DNA from 2 places in the Arthrobacter sp. WCS2018Hpa-7 genome. Region 2 is predicted to be linked to the other one. Evidence: riboswitches for the same ligand, from Rfam matches in the RefSeq annotation. Region 2 holds a riboswitch; the other holds the start of a gene.

Region 1 (7,618 bases), on a different contig from region 2:
TCAACGATGGCTTGGGCACGCCACCGAGGCGGGTGGCCCTGCCACCCGCCAGAATCACGGCATTGAACTCCATCCGCCCAGATTACCGGGGCGGCCGGAGTTCAGCAGAAATCGATCAGGCAGCGGATTCCGGCAACAGGAACGGGTCCCAGTCCGGCGCAGGTTTCTCGAGTTCTTTGATCTGCCACATGGTTCCCTGGGGCACCCCGGGCGTGAAACGGAGTTTCCAACCCATTTCAGCCAGCGTGTGGTCGCTCTTGGCGTTGTTGCATTTCAAACACGCCGCAACCAGGTTTTCCCAGGAATCCGCGCCGCCCCTGGATTTGGGGTGGACGTGGTCTATGGTGTGGGCTGTTTTCCCGCAGTAGGCGCAGCGATGGCCGTCGCGGCGAAGGACCCCGCGTCGGCTCACGGCGGTAATCCTGTTGTACCGGGGACGGATGTAGCGGTTAAGGAGGATCACGGAGGGGCGTCCAAGAATCTCCTGTGGCCCGACGACAGGCTCGTCGCCTTCGGCCACTACGCTAGCTTTCCCAGTCAACACAAGGACCAGCGCCCGGCGGAATGTTATTACCGCCAGCGGTTCATATCCAGCATTCAGAACGAGTGTGCGCATGCACGTACCTCTTCACGGCCGCACCCGTCAGGGGCACGAGGGCCGGCTGCCCTCTGCTTGTACGGGCTGTGGATCGACAAGATAAGGGTAAGCACTCATATGCCGTATCAACGAATTTTTCCGTCGTTTCCCGTGCAGTGTCGTTAAGAGTTCATGCGAGGTTAAGGCGTCGGGAGCCGAATCCGTCCGTTAAAGCAGAACACCCCGCCGGCCTGAGCCTGCGGGGTGTTGCTGTCAAAGCGGAATGCTGGATCAGCCGTTGACGCGGATGAAAACCGGGCCGGAGCCGACGTTGACGCTGAACAGTGCCGTGGTGGATCCGTTCCATCCACCGTGGACTGCCTGGCCGTTGCCGACGTACACAGCGATGTGGGCCTGTCCGGCGAGACCGCCGTTGGCGTAGTAAGCGAGGTCGCCGGGCTGTGCTTCCGCTGCGCTGACCGTGCGGCCAAGGGAGAGGTAGCCGGCCGGCCAGTCGTGGAAGTTGATGCCAACTGCTGCCAGGGAGTTCGTCACCAGCATGGTGCAGTCCTGGGTGACGCCGAGCTGTGCGTAGGCGGCAGCGGCGATTGCAGCGCCAAGGCCACTGGCAGCGGCCGGAGCCTTTGCCGCAGGAGCCGCGGGGTTGACGGCCAACGTGGCGTTGCCGGCAGTCGCCGTGCTTTCTGCGGCCTTCTTGGTTTCTACCTTCGCAGGAGCCTTCTTCTCTACGGGAGCCGGAGCCTGCACCGTGGTGACCACGGGGCGCTCGTAGGAGATGGCAACGGTGGAGTCCGCAGCGATGGTGGCCTGGACTACCGACTGGACGTCAAGGGTGGACGTCGAGGTGGACTCACGGTCCACGTTGGTGTCGGCTGCGTTGGCAGCAACACTGCCGGTCAGGACCAGGCCTGAAGCTGCGGCAATAACAGCCGCCTGGCGGCCTACGCCGCCGGCGTTTTCACTGACGGCCTTCGCGATCACGGCAAGCGAGCTGGTCTTGGGGGCCTCAGCGCGATGCCGTGCAACCTTGGATGCACTGGTCATGGTTTTCTCTTTTCGTATCCGCGTGTAGTTGGGGTACACGCGGCTCATTGGTGCGCCAGCACTTGGGGGCATGCTGGCGAACCCCGAACCGGATTGTTTCTAGCGGAGGGTAAAGAAGGAGGACGTGCCCGTGGAGGCAGCCGAGTGCAGGAGCGTGCCCTGTCCCGGGTTCAAGGCGCTGATCATCATGCCGTTGCCAACGTAGATGCCTACGTGTGCTCCGCCGTTCTGCATGACCAGGTCACCGGGGGCAGGAGTGCTGGTGGGCTTCATGGCAGTCCAGGCGTTGACGCGCGGGATGCTGATGCCAGCCTGGGCGTAGACCCACTGGGTGAAGCCGGAGCAGTCCCATCCGTTGGGCGTGGTGCCGCCCCAAACGTACGGGTGGCCGATGCCGGTGTAGGCGATCGCGGCGAGGCCGGAAGCGGCGGCGCTGGAAGCAGCGTCCTTGGCTTCGGACGACTTCGCGGTCACAGCGGCTGCGGTGGTCTGGTTGCCATTGGCCGCGGTCCGCTGGGTGGTCTGCGAAGCGCGCTGGACAACCTTGGGAGCTTCCTTGGTGGCCACTACAGGGCTTTCGAAGGAAACAGTGGCGGTGGGCTCTGCGGTGACTACCGCAGTGGTGACCATCTGCTGGGTGCTGGAGGCTTCCGACTTGGAAACGTCGGTGTCCGCTGCCTGGGCCGGAAGACCGACACTGAGGACGAGGCCTGAGGCTGCTGCCAGGACGACGGCCTGGCGGCCAACGGTACCGGCGTTGGATGAAACAGCCTTGGAAAGCGTGTTCAAGGGGTTCGTGCGAACCGATTCAGCGCGGTGGCGCGCAGGGGTAGTGCGTGATGACACGTAGGTAGCCTCTCCCAATGCCTGCGAGGTGAGCTGTCGGATTCGGATGGGAGTCATCCGGCCACGCTGCTTCAAGGAAGCTTTGCGACTTAACCCCAAGGCCTTCTTGCGAAGACCAGAAGTGGTTCCCCCGCCCCTGCCAGACGATTTATGCGAACGGACCTCGAGTGGTGGCAGAGCTAGGCAATCCACTCAAGTGCACCGGCCCCCTAAAAAGCCGATGCGCTTTGTACGGTACAACAGTTGAACGCGAATGTCACATTCAGGTCACGGGGTGTGTCACGAATGCGAGAGACAACCATCAACTGGACTTAGAGCCAGCCCATGGGGTCAACGACTTCACCGTTGACCTGTACTTCAAAGTGGAGGTGGCAGCCTGTGGAGGCGCCCGTGGTGCCGCTCAGCGCCACAGTGTCGCCGCGGCTGACCGTCTGGCCTACTTTGACGGTGAAGGACGACAGGTGGTTGTACGTGGTCTCCAGGCCGTTGCCGTGGTCTACCACGACGCGGTTGCCTCCGCCGTACTCGTGCCATCCGGCAAAGGTGACCTTGCCACTGGCCGCGGCATGGACGGCGGTGCCGCACTGGGCCACGAAGTCCTGGCCGCGGTGGAAGTCGCCGGAACCACCCGTGAGGGGGCTGACGCGGTAGCCGAACGGGGAAGCCGTCGTCAGGGTGTCCAGGGGGCTGGCCATGGTGCCTGTGGACGAGGCGCGCTGGATGCTGCCGGCGGACTGCGCGCTGAGCAGTTGCTTCAGCTTGCCGTCGGGGTCGGCTGCGGTAGCTACTGCGGCACGGCTGAAATCGATCTTGGCTGATGCAGCGGCGGAAACCTCGGGCTGGCTGCCACCTGTGACGGCCAGGGCCGACTCGGTCTGGCCGGATTCCGAGGTGGCCATGACCGGGCTCGTGGCCGGCAGACCGACAGTCAGGGCAAGTCCGGTGGCGGCAAGCGCAACTCCGGCCTTTTGCCCGACGCCACTGGCTGCGGCGAAGTCGGCAACCTGGCGCAACGGGCTCTTACGGCGACGCACCTGGCGTTCGGTGTCGCGTGGCCGGATCTCCGATACGACGCGGGCTGGCCGCAGCTCAGCAGCGGGGCCGGACGCGCGGCGGCGGCCCCTGACGTTCTGCGTTGTCAAACTCTGTTCCTCTCTGAAAAGCCTGCGAAGTTAGCTGTCGGATTCGGGTCAGAGAGTTCAAAGACCCGGTCCGCACGAAGCGCTCACGGCACACAGGTATCCCAGGAGGGACTTGCGTCAATGGGCACTTCTGCTGCGGACTTCACCCCAAGGCTGCTTCTTTAGACAGCCGCTTGTGGTTCCCCCGCCTCTGCCAGTGGTGGATGACACACCTGTTCCGTTGGCAGAGCTCGGCTCCGGAACAGGTAACGCTTTGGTATCAGCGCTAGTAGATAACTATAGGCGATTAAGCCCCGCAGTAATAAATTCGTTATCAACAGGAACAGGCATGGCGCGGCGGTCCCTTATCACTAATCCTGAAAAACCGCAGGTCACACGCGCGCCAACAGCTCGAAAGTGAGATATGACACCGCGTGAAGGGAAGGGGGCGTCAGCTGACGGAGACGAAGACGTGCGCCGCCACCTCGGGCGGAAGTTCCAGTGCACCCTCGATGCCGGGGACCCGGACGGAAATGTACTCGCCCACGCGCTCCAGCGAGACAGCCGCGCCGGGGCGGATACCGCCCTCATCCAGTTGGGTGAGGAGTTCAGGCTCAACCTGGATGGGCTCCGCCAAGCGGGTGACCGCCACGCGGGAATTCGGCGCATAGCCGTCCATGGCCTGCAGGAGGTTGACGTCGAGGCGGGGGAACGGTTGGCTGGCAAGTCCACCGAGCGCTTCAAGGCCCGGGATGGGGTTGCCGTACGGGGATTCGGTGGGGTGTTCCAGAAGTTCGTAGAGCCGGCGCTCCACACGCTCGCTCATCACGTGCTCCCAGCGACATGCTTCGTCGTGGACATAGGCCCAGTCCAAGCCAATGACATCAGCCAGGAGACGCTCGGCGAGGCGGTGCTTTCGCATGACCTCGGTGGCGCGCTTCCGCCCCACCTCGGTCAATTCCAGGTGGCGGTCGTTGGAAACAATCACCAGGCCGTCGCGCTCCATGCGTCCGATGGTCTGGGAAACAGTGGGTCCGGAGTGCCGCAGCCGCTCGGCGATGCGGGCCCTGAGAGCCACAATGTTTTCTTCTTCAAGCTCCAAAATGGTCCGAAGATACATCTCAGTGGTATCGATCAGATCCGTCATCCAGCTCAGCTCTCCTCGAACGCAGTTCCTTGCGTAATCTCCACCGTACCGCGTCCCTTGCCGGGTGGACGGTGTGCACCGCCGCCCCATGAACGCCAACCACCAGCCTAGCTTATTTGGAATTACTCTGGATAATTCCGGTCGCATATGGTTGGCCGGCGTTCCACGTGGCGGACTATGACGGCCACAGGTTCCTGCCTCCGCGCCCGGTCAGGCAGAATTGGGGTGTCGAAGGGGCAGATAATGCCACCTGCCACGACCCATCTCTAGCCGATACCCATTGGAGCCACACGTGAGCGACAACAGCATCACCATTCCCGCCGATCTGCTGCCCAAGGACGGCCGCTTCGGCGCTGGACCGTCCAAGGTCCGTCCGGAACAGATCGAGGCCTTGTCTGCCGCGTCGTCCACCATTCTCGGCACGTCCCACCGCCAGGCTCCGGTCAAGAACCTTGTGGGTTCGGTCCGGGAAGGCCTCAGCCAGTTCTTCCGTGCGCCCGAAGGATATGAAGTTGTCCTCGGCGTCGGCGGATCCACGGCATTCTGGGATGTCGCCGCATTCGGCCTGGTGGAGAAGAAGGCCCAGCACCTCTCGTTCGGCGAGTTCGGTTCGAAGTTCGCTGCTGCCACCAACAAGGCGCCGTTCCTTGATGCCTCCTCGATCATCAAGGCCGAGCCTGGCACCCGCCCGGTGTCGCAGGCCGAAGCCGGCGTCGACGTTTACGCCTGGCCCCAGAACGAGACCTCCACGGGTGTTGCGGCTCCCGTCAAGCGTGTCCAGGGCGCCGACGACGGCTCCTTGATCCTGGTGGACGCCACGTCCGCTGCCGGCGGCCTGGATGTCGACGTCGCCGAGTCCGACGTCTACTACTTCGCCCCGCAGAAGAACTTCGCCTCCGACGGTGGTCTCTGGCTGGGCCTCTTCTCCCCCGCCGCCCTGGAGCGTGCGGCACGGATCAAGGCCAGCGGCCGCTGGATCCCGGACTTCCTGGACCTGCAGACGGCCATCGACAACTCCAAGCTGAACCAGACGTACAACACGCCTTCCCTGTCCACGTTGGTCACCTTGGACGCCCAGGTGCAGTGGCTCAACAGCAACGGTGGCCTGGACTTCGCCAGCAAGCGCACGGCGGACTCCGCCAACCGCATCTACTCCTGGGCCGAGGCCTCGGAGTACGCAACGCCGTTCGTCACGAACGCCGAAGACCGCTCCAACGTCATCGCTACCATCGACTTCGACGACTCCATTGATGCCGCAGCCATCGCCAAGGTCCTGCGCGCCAATGGCGTGGTGGACACTGAGCCTTACCGCAAGCTCGGCCGCAACCAGCTGCGCATCGCGACGTTCGTCGCCATCGAGCCGGACGACGTTTCCGCCCTGCTCGCCAGCATCGACTACGTGGTGGGCGAACTGAAGAAGTAGCACCACAGGCTGCCAGTCGGCGTCGTTCGGAAAGTTCCGGACGGCGCCGCTGCCGTCTAACGCCGCTGCCTGTTAAGCCACGACGACTAAGCCGCCACCCACGAGAGCCCGCTTAGCGAACCAGCCCCGGGCCGTCGTCGTCCTCGTCGGTGACCGGACGGGCCAGCAACGACTCCACCCGGAAATGCCGCAGGCCACTGGCGCGGCGGTCGAAGCGGAGGCGCAACTGCTTGGCGCGGATGATCCAGGCCAAACCCACGACGGCGGCGCTGACGCCGGCCAACGCTGCAACGCCCACGGCCCACCGCGGCCCGCCAACGTTGGCCACCCACCCCACCAGCGGCGCTCCAATCGGGGTGCCACCCATGAAGATCGCCATATACAGGGACATGACCCGCCCGCGCATGACAGCCTCGGTGGTGGACTGCACGTAGCCGTTGGCGCTGGTGATCAGGGTCAGGGCGAACAGGCCGCAGGGAACCAGGGCCAAGCCAAAGAGCATGGCATTGGGGGCCAAGGCCGCCAGCGCGCTGGCGACGCCGAATCCACCGGCGGCAATGAAGATCAGCCGCAGGCGGGGCCGTCCGCGTCGGGCAGCCAGCAAGGCACCGGTCACGGATCCGATGGCCATAACCGAGTTCAGGAGTCCAAAGGCTCCGGCATCCATCCCGAACTGGGTGCCCACCATCGCGGCAATGAAGAGGGGAAAGTTCAGTCCGAACGTGCCCACAATGAAGACGGCTGCCAGAACCACTTGGATATCGGGTCTGTTGCGGACGTAGCGGAGGCCCTCACGGATCCGCCCTTTGCCCGCGGCTGCCCGAGGCTGGACTCGAAGCGAGGACGCCGGAATGAGCTTCAGCGCCCAGAGCATGGCAACAAAGGACACAGTGTTGATCAGGAACACCCAGCCGGGACCCACCACCACCGTCAGCACACCGGACACGGCCGGTCCAATCATCCGTGCCACATTGAAGGAGGCACTGTTGAGGGCTACTGCGTTGGGCAGGTATTCGTCGGTCACCAGCTCGGAGACGAAAGTCTGGCGGACGGGGGCGTCCAAGGCCGTCACGATGCCCAGCAGCAACGCGAAGACATAGACGTGCCACAGTTCAGCCACCCCCAGCAACACCAGGATTCCCAGGCCCGTACTCAGGAGTGCCATGGCTACCAAGGTGATGAGGAGCAGTTTCCGCCGGCTGTAGCGGTCGGCCAGCAGCCCTGCCCAAGGGGCGAGGAACAGCTGGGGACCCAGTTGGAGGGCCAAGGTAATACCCATGGCTCCGGCGTCGTGCGCGGTCAGGTGGTCAAAGACCAACCAGTCCTGCGCGGTACGTTGCATCCACGTGCCGATGTTGGAGATCAGGGCACCGAAGAACCAGATGCGGTAGTTGAGGATTCCGAGTGACCTAAAGGTGGACATCAGCGTCCGCCTCCAC
Region 2 (7,618 bases):
TCGCGAGTCCGGTGGCCGGGCAGACCACGCCCAGGTGCTGGTCCACTATCAAATGGAACTCGCCAAACGCGCGGGCCGCAAGGTGGACCGGGTGATCCTGGGCATCAGCGAGCCGTTCCACGTGATCCGGCAGCTCTCAGGAGCGTACCGGCAGTCCAAAGTTGCGGCGCAGGCCGCCGCGGTCGATCGACCCCTCGGCGAGCTCGTGGACAGCCGGGCCGTAGGCGTCTATCAGCTCTTCGACCGCCTGCTGGCACCCGGAGGCTGGGATGACACCGGTTCCGTGCACTTCCGAACGCTGGAGGACCAAGACAAGAACGGCGAACTCCTGCCCGTCCTGGAACTCCTCTATGACAGTGATGGTTCTGTCCAGGACGTCGCGACCAAACTTCACCTCCACAGGAGCAGCATCTACAACCGGCTCGGCCGGATCCGCCAGCTTATCGGCGCTGACCCGTTGAGCGGAGCGATCCGCCTCGAACTGCACGCTGCCTTGAAAGCCCGCCGCTGGGCAGGCCGGCCACGGATCTAGATTGGAAAGAAGAAAAGGCAGGCACCCTGGGGGTGCCTGCCCTTTTCGCAGGGTCTTGCTTTAGGAACGCCTCAGCCGCTGGCAGCTCCAACGTCCCAATCGGCGTCGGAACGCGGCCGTCCGGCTGCTGCTGCAGTACCGGCTGTGCCATCCCACGTGCGTGGTGGTGCGCGGCAAGCGCGTGCTCATTTGAGGGCGTCCTTTGTCGCGTTAAGGATCTCTTCGAGTGCCGTCTCGGTGGGCTGCGGCGCGGTGGCCGCGCTGGGCTTGCCCGTGGGCTTGGGTTTGGTGGTCTGCGTGGGAGTCCCCGTCGGGGTGGGGGTAGGAGTGGGAGTGGGCGTGACCGTCGGTGTGGTTGTGGGCGTCGGCGTCGTGGGTGGCGTAGTGATCGTGTCCGACGGCACCTCACTGGGTGCCGGCGCAGGCTGGGTGGGGACCGGGCTGGCGGTGCTGGGTGCCGCGGCGATGGTTGACGGCACTGCGGACGGGACCCAGACGGGGTCGGCCAAGGAGACTTTCGGGGTGGGAACGGACGACGGCGACACAGGTGCGGGCGCCTCCGGAACCGTGGCCGGCTGGCCGGCTGCCGACGTCGCTGCAGCTGACGCGGAGGGTGACGAGGCCGTCGAGTAGGAGGCGCTGGGTGCGGGGGCCGCTGTGCCCGAATTTCGATTGGAGGCGTTGGCTTCCTGGGAAGGCGTCTCCTGGCCGAAGAACGGCAGCTCGAGGGCCTGCCCCAAGGTCCCGGCTGTCAGGACCAGGCCGAGGGCGCCAGCCACCACGGCCATGCGCTGGCTCATGTGCTTGACAGACGCAGCTTTACGCAGGACCGCCTGGGGTTCCCGGCCAAGGGACGATCCGCCCATTCCCGGCCTGGAAGAACTGGGAGCGACCGACTGCTTTCGAACGTCCTTGCGGCTTGCCAGTGAAGCCGACGCTGTGGCGGCCGCAGCAACTTGCGCCGGGGATGTGCCCCGCGGTGAAACGGGTGCCGGCGAAGCGGGTGCGGCAGCAGGCTCTTGGCGGGCGGCCACAACGGGAATGGCGGCGGTGGCAGGTTGGGACGCGGCAGGCTGAGGCGTTGTCGGCTGCTCGGGATCCTCCTGCTCGGAACGTGACGCCTGAACAATCGGAATGGCCGAGGTAGGAGGCCCCGGCGTGGTGGAAGCCGGAGCTGCAGCCTGTGCGGCCTCCACGACCGGAATGGCCGCGGTTGCCGGCTCGGCAGCTTCGGAGGGCTCTCCTGTTGCGGATGCAGCTGGCTCGGCCTCGGACGACGCCGGGGCGGCGGGCGCGATCACAGCCAGGGCTGCCCGCTCCCGCTCGGCCGCGCGCGCGGCCGCTCGCGTGATGGGTGTCGCGACGGTGGGAAGGGCCGCAGTGGCGGCCTCCGGCGTCGTGCTTGTCGTTCCGGGTGCGGCAGCAGTGTCTGCCTGCACGCTGATGGGGGATCCGCTGGGTTGGGCCCGACGGCGTCCGGTTGGCTTGGTGCGCTCGCGTTCAGTCTCGGCGCGGCGCGGCTGATCCATGGTTGGGGACATGGTGGTTGCCTCTCAACGCCTTCGAGGTTAGCTGTCGGGTTCGGACGAGGCCGTCCGGCCGCCGTAGCGGCTTCACCCCAAGGACTTTGGAAAGTCCGGGAACTTTTGGGTCCCCCGCCTCTGCCGCGGGTCTGGCGGATCCCGGAATGCGGCAGAGCTCGGCGTCATTCCGGAAGCGGCCCAGCGGAGATACGGGTCGCCCTACGACGGTACATGAGCCGGAAAGTAAAGTCACATTAATATAACGGACGGTAGGCCTCCCAAGATGAGAGGGTTCTAGCGTTTAGGCTTCGGGGCCGGTGCCGGCGCGGGCAACTCATGCTGGATCCTCTGGATCTGCACGGCTTGGTGGGTTTCCGGGCGGAAGATTTCATCCGCCACTCCCAGCATGCCGCCGGTGGCTCCACGCCGGACTTTGCCCTCGCCGCTCCGGCGCGATGACCAGTACCACACGCCGGCCATCAGAGCCGGGAATCCGAGCACTGCAGCCGCCGCGAGCAAGATATCCATGGCCCAACACTAGCTTCGCGCTGCACCGGCAGGTAGACATTGACTATGGACCTGCCTGTGATGCCACCCGTCTCGCCCATGCTCGCCAAGTCCGTCCCCACCATCCCCGATGTTGGGCACTACGAGCCCAAGTGGGACGGATTCCGGACCATCGTCTTCAAAGACGGGGATGAGATCATCCTGGGGAGCCGCAATGAGAAGCCCATGACCCGCTACTTCCCCGAACTGGTGGAGGCGCTGCGGAAGAACCTTCCGGACAAATGCGTGATCGACGGCGAGATTGTCCTGATCGAGGGCAATCGGCTCGAATTCGAGGTGCTTCAGCAGCGGATCCACCCGGCCGACAGCCGGGTGAGGATGCTCGCCGAGAAGACCCCGGCGTCCATGATCGCGTTCGACATCCTCGCCCTCGGCGACGACGACCTCATGGGCAGGCCGTTCTCCGAACGCCGCGCCATTTTGGAGCGTGCGCTGGCCAAGGCGGAGCCTCCCGTGTACGTCACGCCCGCGGTCACGGCCCTGGAGCGCGCGCAGGAATGGTTCGTGCAGTTGGAGGGCGCAGGTCTGGACGGGGTGCTGTCCAAGCCCTTGGACGGGATGTATTTACCCAACAAGCGCGTGATGTTCAAGACCAAGCACGAGCGCACCGCGGACTGCGTGGTGGCTGGCTTCCGCTGGCACAAGACCGCGAAAGTTGTGGGGTCCATGCTGTTGGGTCTTTATAACGACGCCGGTCGACTCCAGCATGTGGGGGTGGTGGCATCGTTCCCCATGGCCAAGCGAGAGGCCCTGGTGGCTGAGCTTGAGCCGTACCAAGTGGAACTCAGCGAGCACCCGTGGGGGGAATGGGCCAGTCAAGGCGAGGGGGCTGCAGGGTCCAGGATGCCCGGCGCCCAAAGCCGGTGGAGCGGAGGCAAGGATTTCTCCTTTGTGCCGTTGCGTCCCGAGCTGGTAATTGAAGTGGCGTACGACTACATGGAGGGCGAGCGGTTCCGCCACACCACGCAGTTTCGCAGGTGGCGGCCGGACAGGACCCCCGAGAGCTGCACCTACTCGCAGTTGGAGGAGCCGGTTGCGTACGATCTCGGGAAGATCCTGACCCTGCCTTAGCCGGTCCCGCCTGGGCGTTCAGTCGTGGCCGGAGCTACTCTTCGTGTCCTTGGTCGCTGCTCATGCTGCCCTCGGCGGGCGGGGTTTCTCCCGGGGGTACTCCGCCGCCGGGTTCCAAGCCCGTGACGTTTCCGTCGAGGGGATCCGGGTTGGCAGATGCTGCAGGGTCCTCGTCCTCGTCCTGGCGCATGTCGGGATCCTCGTGGATGCTGTCGGCATCGGATGTTGTGTCAAACGGCCCTGTAGCGCCGGTTGCACCGAAGCCTTGGGTTTCCTCATTCGAGTCTGCAGCAGTCACAATCAGCCCTTTCGTAAGCAAACTTACTAATACTCTTGCTCCGTCAGCCTAGCCGGGAGGAGCTGACTCAACAAGCAGGCCAATGCCGGCGGCATCGTGCGTTAGTACTCAGCGATGAGGCGCAGTGGTGGTAACGAAGCTCCGGATGGCGTCGGCCACAGCTTGGGGCCGCATATGTTGCGCTACGTGCCCGACGCCGGGGATCTCCACCAAGCGCCCCTGGTCAACCGTCCTCGAAAGCCGGAGCGACCAGTCCGGGCCGGCCACGTTGTCTCGGCTTCCCCTCAGGACCAACACGGGGACCTTGATGCCAGCCAAGCGCTTTTCAGTGGGGTACCTCATCATCACGGGCAGTTCAGTGAGGTACCAGCGCGGACCGCAGCGGAAATAGTCCGACGTGACGATCCAATTGGAACCCGGGCTTTCGCGGAGCATCCCGTCAAGGAAAAGAGCCACGGACTGGCGCCTCACGTTCTTGTGCCGCGAATCGACAACAGGCCCCATCAGCACCACCTGCCGGGCCCGTTCCGGAGCATGCAAGGCCGCTTCGATCACAAATTGCGCACCCATCGAATGGCCCACCAGAACGTAGGAACCGATGCCGCGGGCAGCGAGGACCTCCGCAATGAAGGCACCGTAGTCCTCCACCGAGAGCTGTCGATCAGGCTTTGGAGTCCCTGCAAACCCCGGTAGGTCCAGGGAGTAGGTAGGTGCGCTCGCGGCAAGGACTGTATGCAGCCGGGCCAAATATCGGTGCGAGACCCCGATGCCGTGGACCAGAATGTAGGCGGGCCCGGAAGGAGGCGTCCCTTCGGTCCAGAGGATCCGTCCCTTGAGGCCCAAGGCCTCGACGTCGGCAGATAAGAGCGCTGCCGGTTTCCCCTTCGCTTCCATCAAGGGTTCCGCTGCAGGAACACCGGAGCTCCGGGGCCACTCAGCTCGTCCTCCGCTATTGGTCTTCCGGACACCGCCAGCAGCAGCGCAATGGCGGGCCCTTCAACGGCTGGCCCATCCCCGTGATCGAAAGCTGCGTCAGTGGCCACCAGACGCCAGCCCTGTGCCACTTCCTTGCCTCCGCCCATCTTGGTGGTGGTCCGCACCTGATAATGCAGGGCTGTGGCGACGTGCGCTGCTGGGTAGTCACGGCGGATCCCCAGCGGGCGGCGGATGTCCTCGCCGTGCACGAATGCTTCAACCAGCCGAGTTCCCAAGCCTGCAGGCGGCCCGGATGTCCGGGAGAGCGCGGCCTGCAACTGGACCAGCGTCTTCCCCGGGTCTGGGGTCCTTTCGCGCTCAACACCCACGGCATTGTCGCGGTCAAAATCCATCCGGGAGGCAATCATGCGTCGAATGAAGCCGAGGCGCGTGGTCTTGGCGCTGTCGATCACGTGCGCCAGGACATCATGGACGTCCCAGCCCGGGCACAGCGACGGAGTCCTCCATTGGGATGGCAGAAGTGGTTCCAGGTCCCGGATCAGGGCACGGCGTTCCTCATGCACCACGGGCCACACAACGGAGGGGGAAGTCGAAGCCATACCGCTATTGAACCCCATGCCTACTCCCGGGTGGCGTCGTCGGACCTTGTGGCGTCATCGGATTCGTTGGGGTCGCTTGCCGGGCGTGAAGATTCACGGGCGGCGGACGCCGCAGCCGCGTCCCGGCGTCGTGCGATTTTTGATTCCGTCCACATGGCAACCGCCACGAACACTGTGCACGCAAACATGAAGGTTGCCACAAAGTTCAATCCCATGGCAGAGCCCAAGGGTGCGGCAAGGGCCATGGCGGCCAACCCGGCCACGATATGCCACCCTTTGAAATTGCCCACCGATCAAGCGTAACCCCGGCTTTAAGGGGTGCTGGCCCGTTGGCTGGGATCGTTGCTTGATCCTTATCACTGTGGACACTATTGGCCGGCGATGACGTCATTTCCGTCGGGCTGGTCAGTGGCGCCTTCGGCCTGTTTCTTCTTCTGGGATTCCAACCAAGCGATGATGGCGGCTTGCCGGATCCGACGATGCGTTCCGCGGTATTCCACGGGGATTTCGCCGCGATCGGTCATATTACGCAGAAAGGTGTGCGAGATCCCAGCGAGCTCGGCAGCCTGCGAGGTGGTGAGCATTTCCTCCACGCTGCTGACCGTCACGGTTTCGCCGCGGCCCAGCCTCGCGAGGAGGTCGACGACGGCGTCCCTCGCCTCGTCCGGCAGGCGGTGGACTGTGCCGTCTACGAACACGGTGATGTCGTTGCTGTCTTGGAGGGAGCGCGCCAGATTCCGGGCGTCGTCGGCGGGGAGTCCTGCGGTGACGCGGGGAGCTATCAATGCCATGGCAGAAGCCTAGCGTGAGCCGCGTGCTAGCAGGCCTCGGCCATTTAGACGGCTCGCTGCGTGTTAGACGACTCCTACCGTCTAACACGCAGCAAGCCATCGAATCGGGGCCCGGCGAAAGCTACTCCGCGTCCAGGTCCGTCTCCAGCAGCTTCACCAGTGCGTCCAGCGCGGCGTCGGCACCGTCCCCCTCGGCCCGCAGCACCACGACGTCGCCCTTAGCGGCGCCCAGCGTCATCAGCGAAAGGATGCTGGCGGCGTCGAGCGCGTCATCGGCAGGTTCGCACTGCATGGCGATGGTGACCTCCACGGGCTGTTCCCCGGCAGCCTCGGCGAACAGGGCGGCGGGGCGGGCGTGCAGGCCGGAGCGGCTTGCGATGGTGGCTGTGCGTTCGGGCATGGTTTCTCCTTTGGCAGAAACAAGCAGAGGTTAGAGTCCGAGTTCTTCGAGGACGGGGAGTTTGGCGCGGACCCAGTCGCGGGCTTCAAGGGCACTCGGGGCAGATAGAGCGAGCTGGGCGAGTTCCTGCGCCTGCTCGAGGGTGACGGCTTTCAGGACGGTCCCGACGGCGGCCAGCGACCGGGCGGTCATGGACAGGGTGGTCACACCCAGCCCGGTGAGGACGACGGCGAGGGCCGGGTCCGCGGCTGCCTCACCACAGACACCCACGGGCTTGGCGTCACCTTCCCGTCCGGAGCTTTCCCGGGTGGCGCCTTCGACGGTGAGCTGCACGAGCCGGAGCACGGCTGGCTGCCACGGGGTGTTCAGTTGGGCGAGGGGGCCCAGTTGGCGGTCGGCGGCCATGGCGTACTGGGTGAGGTCGTTGGTGCCCAAGGAAGCGAACCCGACCTCGCGCAGTACGGTGGCTGCGGTCAGGGCGGCAGAGGGCACTTCCACCATGACGCCGGGAGTCTGGATCCCGGCGGCCGCGCAGAGGGAAGCGAAGCGTCCGGCTTCGGCGGCCGTGGAGATCATGGGGGCCATGACCCACACATCAGCCTCGGACTCCGAGGCTGCCCGGGCAATGGCCTCAAGCTGGCGCTCCAGGACCCCCGGTGTGGTGAAGTCGGTGCGGTAGCCGCGGACACCCAGTGCAGGGTTGGGTTCAGTGGCGTCCGTGAGGAAGGGCAGGGGCTTGTCGGCGCCGGCGTCCAGGGTGCGCAGGACAACTTTCTTGCCCGGGAACGCGTCGAAAACTGCCTTGTAAGCGGCGGCTTGCTCGTCCACGGAGGGTTCGGTGTCACGCTCGAGGAAGCAGAACTCGGTGCGGAACAGGCCAACGCCCTGGGCGCCCAAAGCT

The links. A riboswitch is a leader RNA that binds a small molecule or an ion and turns the genes downstream of it on or off. The one in region 2 is predicted to bind cyclic di-AMP.
Region 1: linked by a shared signal. The riboswitch ahead of RQH14_RS21035 (NlpC/P60 family protein) and the one ahead of RQH14_RS03700 (hypothetical protein) in region 2 are both predicted to bind cyclic di-AMP.

The regions. Positions count from the first base shown of each region.
Region 1 covers NZ_JAVTJB010000028.1:24,765-32,382, reverse strand. The annotation lists gene RQH14_RS21050 (NTP transferase domain-containing protein) at 1-73, opposite strand, end outside; gene RQH14_RS21045 (HNH endonuclease) at 116-616, opposite strand; gene RQH14_RS21040 (NlpC/P60 family protein) at 869-1,642, opposite strand; gene RQH14_RS21035 (NlpC/P60 family protein) at 1,742-2,488, opposite strand; cyclic di-AMP (ydaO/yuaA leader) riboswitch at 2,493-2,674, opposite strand; gene RQH14_RS21030 (M23 family metallopeptidase) at 2,800-3,630, opposite strand; cyclic di-AMP (ydaO/yuaA leader) riboswitch at 3,635-3,876, opposite strand; gene RQH14_RS21025 (metal-dependent transcriptional regulator) at 4,061-4,756, opposite strand; gene serC (phosphoserine transaminase) at 5,049-6,179, shown strand; gene RQH14_RS21015 (MFS transporter) at 6,292-7,602, opposite strand.
Region 2 covers NZ_JAVTJB010000002.1:230,982-238,599, forward strand. The annotation lists gene RQH14_RS03695 (helix-turn-helix domain-containing protein) at 1-532, shown strand, start outside; gene RQH14_RS03700 (hypothetical protein) at 718-2,073, opposite strand; cyclic di-AMP (ydaO/yuaA leader) riboswitch at 2,076-2,220, opposite strand; gene RQH14_RS03705 (hypothetical protein) at 2,350-2,583, opposite strand; gene RQH14_RS03710 (ATP-dependent DNA ligase) at 2,629-3,693, shown strand; gene RQH14_RS03715 (DUF6480 family protein) at 3,728-3,991, opposite strand; gene RQH14_RS03720 (alpha/beta hydrolase) at 4,100-4,885, opposite strand; gene RQH14_RS03725 (maleylpyruvate isomerase family mycothiol-dependent enzyme) at 4,885-5,544, opposite strand; gene RQH14_RS03730 (hypothetical protein) at 5,547-5,816, opposite strand; gene RQH14_RS03735 (helix-turn-helix domain-containing protein) at 5,895-6,317, opposite strand; gene RQH14_RS03740 (HPr family phosphocarrier protein) at 6,439-6,717, opposite strand; gene ptsP (phosphoenolpyruvate--protein phosphotransferase) at 6,748-7,618, opposite strand, start outside.